Regions from separate parts of the Pseudoalteromonas sp. PAST1 genome, predicted to be linked through region 1. Evidence: predicted binding sites of a transcription regulator. Region 1 holds the regulator's gene; each other region holds the start of a gene.
The links. The regulator FliA, encoded in region 1, starts transcription of late flagellar genes. The targets are predictions, from matches to a motif close to CTAAAGNTNNNNNNNNNNNNGCCGATA.

Region 1 (3,281 bases):
CAATCAGAAATGACGACTATGCGGGAAGAAATGAATGCGATTCGTCAATTACTTGAACACCAAGTATCTGGCTTAATGCAACAGGATATGGCTCGCCGCGATCCGACTCGTGCATGTATGATTGACCGCTTAGCGGGTATGGGCATTGAACGTGATGTTGCTGAGCAAATGGCCTGTTTCATTCCTGACGATGTATCACGTCAACAAGCGTGGCAAGCATTACTGCAAATGGTTGAAAACCAAATGCATACAACGAATAACGAAATCCTACGTCAAGGTGGTGTATTCGCATTAGTGGGCCCAACGGGTGTTGGTAAAACAACGACTGTTGCGAAATTAGCTGCACTGGGTGCACAAAAATATGGTGCTGATAAAGTGGCGTTGATCACCACTGATACATATAGAATTGGTGCCTACGAACAATTGGCTACTTATGGTCGTATTATTGGCTGTGGTGTTAAGCAGGTAAAAGATGCGAATGAATTAGCTGAAGTGCTATACCATTTACGTAATAAGCGTCTAGTATTAATAGATACAGCGGGTATGAGCCAACGTGATTTACGTTTAACTGAGCAATTAAACACCTTAATGCGTAATCAGCGTGTTGATATTCGTAGTTATTTAGTATTGAGTGCGACAGCACAGATAAATGTGTTGCAAGAAACCGTAAGACACTTTAAAAAGGTTCATCTAAGTGGCTGTATCTTCACTAAATTGGATGAATCTTTAAGTTTAGGTGAGATTATTAGTATAGCGATTCAAAATCGCCTGCCAATAGGGTATCTTACTAACGGTCAGCGTGTTCCTGAAGATATTCGCGTAGCGAATGCTGAAAAACTAGTGAAAAAAGCTGAACAATTGTATTTAAAACGAGCAAAAGCACAACATTCACGACGTCAAGCAGTAGCGTCGAACACAGTAGGGATGTATGATTAACACAGTATTAGATCAAGCAAGCGGCCTGCGCAAAATGAATCAAAATAATAATAGTGGCGTTAAAGTTATCGCTGTGACTGGCGGTAAAGGTGGAGTGGGTAAAACCAATGTTTCACTCAACACCGCAATCGCATTAGGGCAGCAAGGAAATCGTGTATTAGTACTAGATGCCGATTTAGGTTTGGCAAACTGTGACGTGATGCTTGGCCTTCGTGTTGAACGTAACTTATCTCATGTTTTGTCAGGCGAGTGTGAGCTTGACGAAATTCTCGTTGAAGGTCCTGCAGGTATAAAAATTGTACCAGCGACGTCTGGTTCGCAAAGCATGGTGGAATTAACACCATCTGAGCATGCAGGCCTTATCCGCGCTTTTAGTGAGTTAAACACCGAGTTTGATATTTTAATTGTCGATACCGCTGCAGGTATTTCTGACATGGTATTAAGCTTTTCTCGTGCAGCCCAAGATGTTGTTGTGGTTGTATGCGATGAACCTACCTCAATTACCGATGCTTATGCGCTTATAAAAGTGCTTAGCCGTGAGCATGGCGTATATAAATTTAAAATTGTTGCCAATATGGTGCGCAGTTTGCGTGAAGGGCAAGAATTATTTGCTAAACTTTCAAAAGTAACGGATCGCTTTTTAGACGTTTCAATGGAGTTGGTAGCTACCATTCCTTATGACGAGAACATGCGTAAATCTACGCGACGTCAAAAGGTGATTGTTGAATTATTTCCAAACTCACCAGCTGCGGTGGCGTTTAAAACATTAGCAACAAAAGCAGTTAAGTGGCCGATCCCTAATCAACCTTCTGGCCATTTAGAATTTTTCATTGAAAAACTAGTAAACGGCTAACTATGACAACATCGGTGAATAAAGCGATGGGATATCAATCAGCACAAAACTTAAATGCGATTGTTGAAAAACATGCCTCTTTAGTTAAAAAAGTGGCGTGCCATCTAATTGCTCGTTTACCTGCCAGTGTCCAACTCGATGATTTAATTCAATCAGGCATGATAGGCCTAATTGAAGCATCAAAAAACTTTGATGCTAGCAAAGGGGCTAGTTTCGAAACTTTCGCTGGAATTCGTATTCGTGGTGCGATGTTAGACGAAATTCGTAGAGGTGACTGGGCACCACGCTCAGTTCACCGAAATGCTCGCCTTGTGGCTGAAACCATTTCCGAATTAGAAAGCACGCTAAATCGTGAACCTAAAGATACAGAAGTCGCTGAAAAACTTGATATAACGCTCGATGAGTACCATCATATTCTACATGATGTAAATTCTAGTAAAGTATTAGGTATAGAGGACTTAGGCGTTGATGAAGACGTCATTACACCTGTAGGTCAGGATTTAGGACTAGACAAACCGTTTAATAACGTTAAAAATGAGCGGTTTAACCAATCTCTATTAACGGCTATCCAATCGTTACCAGAAAGAGATGCACTTGTTTTGTCTTTGTACTACAACGACGAAATGAACTTAAAAGAAATAGGACACATACTCGATGTAAGTGAATCGCGTGTGAGTCAGATACATGGTCAGGCGATGATTAAGCTCAAAGCAAAAATCAATGACTGGATTAATTAGTAGTAAGTAAATATAGGTTCAAACCTCACCGGAGGATGTTTTGGATAAAAACATGAAAATTCTTGTTGTTGATGATTTTTCTACAATGAGACGTATCATTAAAAATCTATTAAGGGATTTAGGTTTTACCAATGTGCAGGAAGCTGACGATGGTTCAACAGCATTGCCAATGCTACAAAATCAAGAATTTGATTTTGTTGTAACAGATTGGAACATGCCAGGTATGCAAGGCATTGATTTGTTAAGAGCAATTCGTGCTGATGATAGCCTTAAGCATATTCCTGTATTAATGGTGACAGCTGAAGCGAAAAAAGAACAAATTGTTGCTGCTGCTCAAGCGGGTGTTAATGGCTATATCGTTAAACCATTCACTGCTGCGACACTTAAAACCAAATTGGAAAAAGTGTTTGAACGTTTAGGTTAATCTAAGGGGAGAGGCTTATGTCAGCACTAGCTGCGCCTCAAATAAGTTTAGAGCAAGCTCGTCAACTTGTTGAGTTTCTTGAAAATGGTGAACAAGAAAAAGCTGATCAGCTGATACTTGAAACAGCATCAAAAGAACAATCAGAGCTGTTTGCTGAAATCGGTAAACTGACGCGACAATTACATGAAGCGCTAAAAAACTTTGATCTAGATACTCGTCTTTCAGATTTAACTACCGATGCGATCCCAGACGCTAAGCAGCGCTTAAATTATGTTATGGAAATGACAGAAAGCGCCGCTAACAAAACCATGGATGCAGTTGAAGCTAGTTT
Region 2 (3,281 bases), on a different contig from region 1:
TTCAAGTACGGTTGTTCCACCTATACCAGAATCAAACACCATTATATGAACTGACAAACTGCTTACCTCGGATCATCAAAGGTCAGCAGTTTGCCATGCAGCTTTATAAAAAGAAAGAAAGGACTAAGCCTCTTCTTCTGTTGCCGAGCGAAGCTTATTCATTTGCTCAAACATTGCTTTGGTATAATCCACCAGCTTACTGACTTCTTCTTTATCTTGGTTTAACCATTGTAAGATGCCAGCCAGTTCATTTTGCAAACCAATGTCACCTGCTTTATTAAACGCCTGTTTCAAATCGTCATTAAATGGCGCTATTTTCTCAGCAACTTCTTTTTCAGGGGCTGGTTTATATTCTTCATAGCCTTTAATCGCTGCTACTGTTTTGGTTTGTTTTAGATCCATGGTAAAGCCGACTAGTTGCTCGTTACCTAAGTTCAGCTCTTTAGCTTGTTCAAAGGCATCTTCTAATGAACCAGAGAAGAATGTTTCGCTAACACTCTGCAAGTCTTCCATCAATTCATTGATAGCTTGCTGTTCTTGCTCATTTAAATCACCATTGACCGACATCGAGAACGATAAATCACGTGATTGCGAAGACTCACTGACAAAGGCTTCGTTGTCGCCATTTTTGCTATAACTGCTTGCAGACTTACTTTCGTATGCATCAGCAAAGCTAATACTTACTTCGTCACCTTCAGCGGTGGTGAAAGTGTACTCTGCGTTATTACTTAAACTGATGTATTGAGCTTGGCTTACTGAAACCGCATTAGGTTTAGGATTGAACAAGTCTTCTTCTAATTCATCAATACCTTTAAAGATACCTTCTTTAGACTTTTCGATACCCTCTTCGATGTCATCGTTAAGAATACCTGACTCTTTAAGCTCATCATACGCATCGTCGATGCCCATTTGCACACCTTTACGTGCATCACCTAGCATGCCTTTGAGTTTTTCATCATCAGCACCATCGGCTTTTGCTTTACGAAGTGCACCGCCAACAAAGTCGAGTACGTTTTTCACGATCTCTTCAAAGTCGAACAAGGGTTTATCTTTTTTCTCTTCGGCTTTAGGTAAACCTAGTGCCTCAGCAAGTTTATCATCAAGAACTTTTGCCGCGAGCTCACGACCGCGTTGTTGATAACTATCTTGACGATTTTGAATGGTAGGCTGCTGCAGAGCCTGTTTACCATTGTATTTATTCACATTTGTATTAGGCATATAGCCTAGGTTGCCAATTTTCATGATCCGACTCCATGTTATGGTTAACTCATTATCGGCCAAAAACCAAAGAACTTAAGTTTTTTGTATAAAAAAACGACACTAAAATAAATAACAAAACTAGACAAATCCTCAGCGCTCCCTACAATAGCGCCGTTATAAAGCTAAGAGATAAAAGGTAATCAGCCATGGCGGTTATAAAAATTGATACAACTCAATATGATGCACAATTGAGTGAGAAAGAGCAGCGCATCACCTCACAGTTTCGACGTTTTGGGGTCGAAAAATTAGAAGTGTTCGGCTCTGATCCTATTCATTACCGCCAACGTGCAGAGTTTCGTGTTTGGCATGAAGGTGAAGACCTGTTTCACATCATGTTTGATCAACAAACTAAAGAAAAGATCCGTGTTGATGAGTTTGACCCTGCAGCACCTTTAGTGGGTGAAGTGATGCAAGCGATGATCGAAAACTTAAAAGACAATGAAGTTCTGCGCCGTAAGCTGTTTCAAATCGATTACCTTTCAAGCTTAAGTGGTGAGATCCTTGTTAGCTTGTTGTATCACAAACAACTAGATGAACAGTGGCTCCAAGCAATTAAAGAGCTTAAAGCAAAACTGAGCACACAGTTTAAGATTGATTTTATTGGCCGTGCACGTAAGCAAAAAGAAGTGATTGGTAATGATTACGTTATCGAGCGTTTAAACGTAAACGGTAAAGAGCTTATTTATCAGCAAGTCGAAAATAGCTTTACGCAACCGAATGCGAAAGTAAACATCAAGATGCTAGAGTGGGCACAAGCGCTTTGCCAACCCCTCAATAATGACTTACTGGAGTTATATTGTGGGAATGGTAACTTTTCGATTGCTCTTGCGGGTTCATTCGACCGGGTATTAGCCACTGAGATATCAAAATCATCGGTTTACTCAGCACAATACAATATTGCACAAAACAAGGTTGAGAACTTAGATATCATTCGTATGTCGAGTGAAGAGTTCACTCAAGCAATGAAAGGCGAACGTACCTTCTCTCGTTTAGATGGCATAGACCTGAAAAGCTATAACTGCCAAACAATCTTGGTGGATCCACCACGTGCTGGAATGGACACGCTAACTTGTGACCTAGTTGCGAACTACGACAACATTATTTATATCTCGTGTAATCCCGATACCCTAGAACGTGACCTTGATCACTTATGCAAAACCCATGAAGTAAAACGTTTTGCAATTTTTGATCAATTCCCTTACACCCATCACATTGAATCAGGTGTGTTTTTACAACGTAAATAAAATCACTCTGCCAGCGCAGCAAATAGCGCTGGCAACTGCTGCTCGCTGAATACAGCTATACCATTGTCAGTTAACAGCCTTGCAGTTAACCCCATCCCTGAAATTTTCTTTCCTGAATGACTACCATCGTAAATAGTATTGCGACCACATGACGGGCTTGATTCTTTTAACAACGCATAGCGAATGCCCTGTTTTTTGCAAAGTTTAAGTGCTTGTTCTGCGCCATAAGCAAACTGCACTGTGACATCTTGCGCATCTTTGGTAAGTACTCTACCCACTTTGATTTCTGCAGGCGGCCTTGGTGTAGGTAAGCCACCAGCTACTTCAGGGCAGAATGCAACGAGCCTTCCTTGCTGTTTAAGAGTTTCTAAACCAGGATGGAGTAAGTTTTGCGATTGCCCGTCATAACGAACAGGGTTTCCTAACAAACAGCTTGAAACTAATAGTTTTTGCATTTGATTTACTAATAAAAAAGCTCCGCGAACGGAGCTTTGAATTAAATTGAACTAATTAGCTTATTTATCAGCTAGGTAGTTAATTAAATCTGCCATGCTCTTTGCATCACTGATGCCTGAGTCCGCACCTAAGATTAAGCGATATTTACCATTAACAATAAAAGTTGGAACGCCTTTTAAAGCACCTTTTTGTTGGTAGTATTCTTGGTCGCGTTTCATTTTAGACGCCATAGTACGTACAGAAAAGCTGTTGTAGTACTTATCAAAATCTTCAGCCGATACACCTTGTGAAACAAAGATGTCTTTCATATCAGCTAGTTCG
Region 3 (3,281 bases), on a different contig from region 1:
ACCTGATGCTAGATGACCACTACTTTGCGAAACTGAGTTAAGTAGGTATTCGCGTAACTCTTTACTAAACGCAGGTAACTTGTCTTGCGCTAAATCACGCAGTTGTGCTGGTTCGTCAACCAAACTTAATAATGGATACTTGCTACTATCAAGTGTCATGATTTTTTATACATCCTTCGCTAACCAGAGTGCATTATAGCCCATTGCCGCTCCGATTTTTTAGTTATTTTGTCTTTCTTTTTAGGTATTAATAATTGCGTTCAACAATATAGCTTGCAAGACTCGCTAATTCGCTGGTGTCGTAATCAATAGCCTCAAGAGCTTGATGGGCTTGAGCCAGCAAATCTTGTGCTTTTTGCTTTGCGCCTGCCATCCCTAATAAAGCAGGGTAGGTTGCTTTGTTTGCAGCAACATCGGAACCCTGTGGCTTACCTAATGTTTCAGTATCAGCTTCTACATCAAGGATATCGTCTTGTACCTGAAAGGCCAGCCCAATTGCTTGACCGAATAGGTTTAATTGCGCGAGTGTATGTTCATCACAGCTTTTTGCACTCAATGCACCGAGTGTAATTGCACAATTAAGCAAGGCACCCGTTTTTAGCTGATGAATGCGCTCTAGCTGAGCAACTGTAATTTCTTTATCGGTCGCTTCAATATCCAGTGCTTGCCCACCTACCATACCTTCAATACCTGAGGCTTTGCTTAATGAGGCAATCATTTTTACTTGCTGGCTCGCAGAAACAGCAAATTGATGATTGGCAATTAAATCAAATGCCAGTGTTTGTAAGGCATCACCTGCGAGTATGGCTTGTGCTTCGCCATAGACAATATGACAGGTAGGGCGGCCACGTCTTAAGTCATCATCATCCATTGCTGGTAAGTCATCATGAACTAAAGAATAGCTATGAATACACTCAATAGCGGCGGCAAGAATATCAAGATCGGCCTTGTCCGCGCCCATCATCCGGCCCGTTGCATATACAAGGTAAGGACGTAAGCGTTTACCACCATTTAGAACACCGTAGTGGGTGGCTTCTTTGATGTTTTTTTCGGTATTAAGTGGCTGTTCAAAATAGCGATTTAAGTGTGCTTCTACGTCTTCACGAGCGCGTTGTAATTGTTCTTTTAATTGCACTTAATTAGTCCAAGTTTGAATCAAAATTGCTAAGAGGCGCTTGGCTATCGTTACCCATTAAAATGGCAACTTTTTGTTCGGCTTGTTGTAACTTACCAGACGAAGCGTTTGCTAGCGCAATGCCGCGTTCAAATTGTTTTAGTGATTGTTCCAGTGACAATTCACCTTGCTCCATTTGTGCAACAATTTGAGATAATTCATCCAGTGCTTCTTCAAAGCTTAAGTTTTCTGGTTTCTTTGTTGCCATTGTGGCCTCGATAGCTGTTAGAAAGTGAGGCCAATTTTAGGGGGAATGCTAAACTAGGTCAAAGAATGATGTGTTTTTTTACGCATAATTCATTTTTAGTATGCTATTTTTACGATTTTAAATACAGCTTAAACTTGTAGCTTAAAAATCTTACATTAAAATAAAATTAATTCATTTAATGATTTAAGTATTTCAACTGCTTGCCGATAAACAGTTAATAATAAAAATTTGATACTTGAGTGTATCGTGTAATTGTTCCTCTGGAGGGGTATGTGGATTTAGCAACCATAATAGGTATTCTTGGTGCCATAGGCTTAATTGCTATGTCGATGGTGTTAAGTAGTGATGGCCAAGTTGCAATGTTTTACAACACGCCTTCGGTGGTCATTGTATTTGGTGGTTCGATTTTTATTGTATTATCAAATTTCACCATGGGGCAATTTTTGGGCATAGGTAAAGTGGCAGCAAAAGCTTTTATGTTCAAAATCGAATCTCCGGAAGAATTAATTGAAAAAGCAGTAGAATTAGCTGATTCTGCACGTAAAGGTGGCTTCTTAGCATTAGAAGAAGCTGAAATCCCCAACGGTTTTATGCGTAAAGGGGTCGATATGTTAGTGGATGGTCATGATGCTGATGTCGTTCGCGCCACGCTGCAAAAAGATATTTCTCTTACTGCTAACCGTCATGAACTCGGTGCTGGTTTATTCAAATCACTTGCCGATATTGCGCCTGCAATGGGTATGATCGGTACGCTAATCGGTCTGGTTGCTATGTTATCAAACATGGATGACCCAAAGGCAATCGGCCCAGCAATGGCAGTTGCCCTTTTAACAACTCTCTATGGTGCTTTCTTAGCAAACGTTGTCGCTATTCCAATTCAGGTAAAACTAGAACTGCGTAAAGACGAAGAAGCCCTCAATCAACGCTTAATTCTTGACGCGGTGCTAGGTATTCAAGACGGTCAGAACCCGAAAGTAATTGAAGGTATTTTGAAAAACTACTTAGCCGAATCAAAACGTAAAGTTGATACCGAGGAGTAGAGCATGTCAGATGAAGAGTGCAAATGTCCTCCACCAGGCTTGCCTGCATGGATGGGTACCTTCGCGGATTTAATGTCATTATTAATGTGCTTCTTTGTACTCTTGCTTGCTTTCTCTGAAATGGACGTGCTGAAGTTTAAGCAAATTGCTGGCTCTATGAAGTTTGCTTTTGGTGTACAAAATAAAATTGAAGTAAAAGATATTCCAAAAGGAACCTCTGTTATTGCCATGGAGTTTACTCCAGGCAAACCTGAGCCAACACCTATTGAAACGATTCAGCAACAAACCGTTGAGATGACACAACAAATGCTTGAGTTTCAGGCTGGCGACGAAAGCTCCGCCGGTGGTCGACAAGAACAGCGCGGTAATAAACGTGGTGGTGAATCGCAAAGTACGGCTCAGCAACAAGCTTTAGAACAGTCAATTTCTGCGGCTGATCAAGAACAAACAAATGAACTTGTGAAGAAAATTGCTCAGCAACTAGAACAGCAAATTATGGATGGTGCGATTGAGCTCGAGTCATTAGGCCAGCAAATTATTATTCGCATTCGTGAGAATGGTTCATTCCCATCGGGTAGTGCTTTTTTACAGCCAAAATTTAAACCTATTATTCGTGATATTGCTACGCTGTTAAAAGATGTGCCGGGTGAAATAACCGTGTCAGGTCACACTGATGACTTCCAAGTATCGAATGAGCTTTATACTAATAATTGGGATTTATCATCAAAACGTGCGGTGGCAGTTGCCAGTGAAATGGAAAAAGCGCCAGGGTTTGATAAGTCCCGTATGATGGTAGTCGGCCACGCAGAAACGAGGCCTCTAGTACCGAATGTAACCGACGAAGATCGCAAGCGAAATC

Region 2: L1272_RS20160 (DUF5610 domain-containing protein) is a predicted target of FliA. The motif match lies at 1,272-1,298, and genes of this name have one in related genera.
Region 3: pomA (flagellar motor protein PomA) is a predicted target of FliA. The motif match lies at 1,565-1,591, and genes of this name have one in related genera.

The regions. Positions count from the first base shown of each region.
Region 1 is NZ_JAKGBH010000010.1:73,318-76,598, reverse strand. Features, by position in the region: gene flhF (flagellar biosynthesis protein FlhF) at 1-936, shown strand, start outside; gene L1272_RS07020 (MinD/ParA family ATP-binding protein) at 929-1,789, shown strand; gene L1272_RS07015 (RNA polymerase sigma factor FliA) at 1,816-2,526, shown strand; gene cheY (chemotaxis response regulator CheY) at 2,567-2,950, shown strand; gene L1272_RS07005 (protein phosphatase CheZ) at 2,968-3,281, shown strand, end outside.
Region 2 is NZ_JAKGBH010000061.1:1,527-4,807, forward strand. Features, by position in the region: gene murI (glutamate racemase) at 1-57, opposite strand, end outside; gene L1272_RS20160 (DUF5610 domain-containing protein) at 124-1,242, opposite strand; gene trmA (tRNA (uridine(54)-C5)-methyltransferase TrmA) at 1,407-2,504, shown strand; gene L1272_RS20170 (DUF523 domain-containing protein) at 2,507-2,959, opposite strand; gene L1272_RS20175 (thiol:disulfide interchange protein DsbA/DsbL) at 3,020-3,281, opposite strand, start outside.
Region 3 is NZ_JAKGBH010000019.1:5,643-8,923, reverse strand. Features, by position in the region: gene dxs (1-deoxy-D-xylulose-5-phosphate synthase) at 1-159, opposite strand, end outside; gene ispA ((2E,6E)-farnesyl diphosphate synthase) at 248-1,135, opposite strand; gene xseB (exodeoxyribonuclease VII small subunit) at 1,140-1,382, opposite strand; gene pomA (flagellar motor protein PomA) at 1,655-2,422, shown strand; gene L1272_RS10975 (flagellar motor protein MotB) at 2,426-3,281, shown strand, end outside.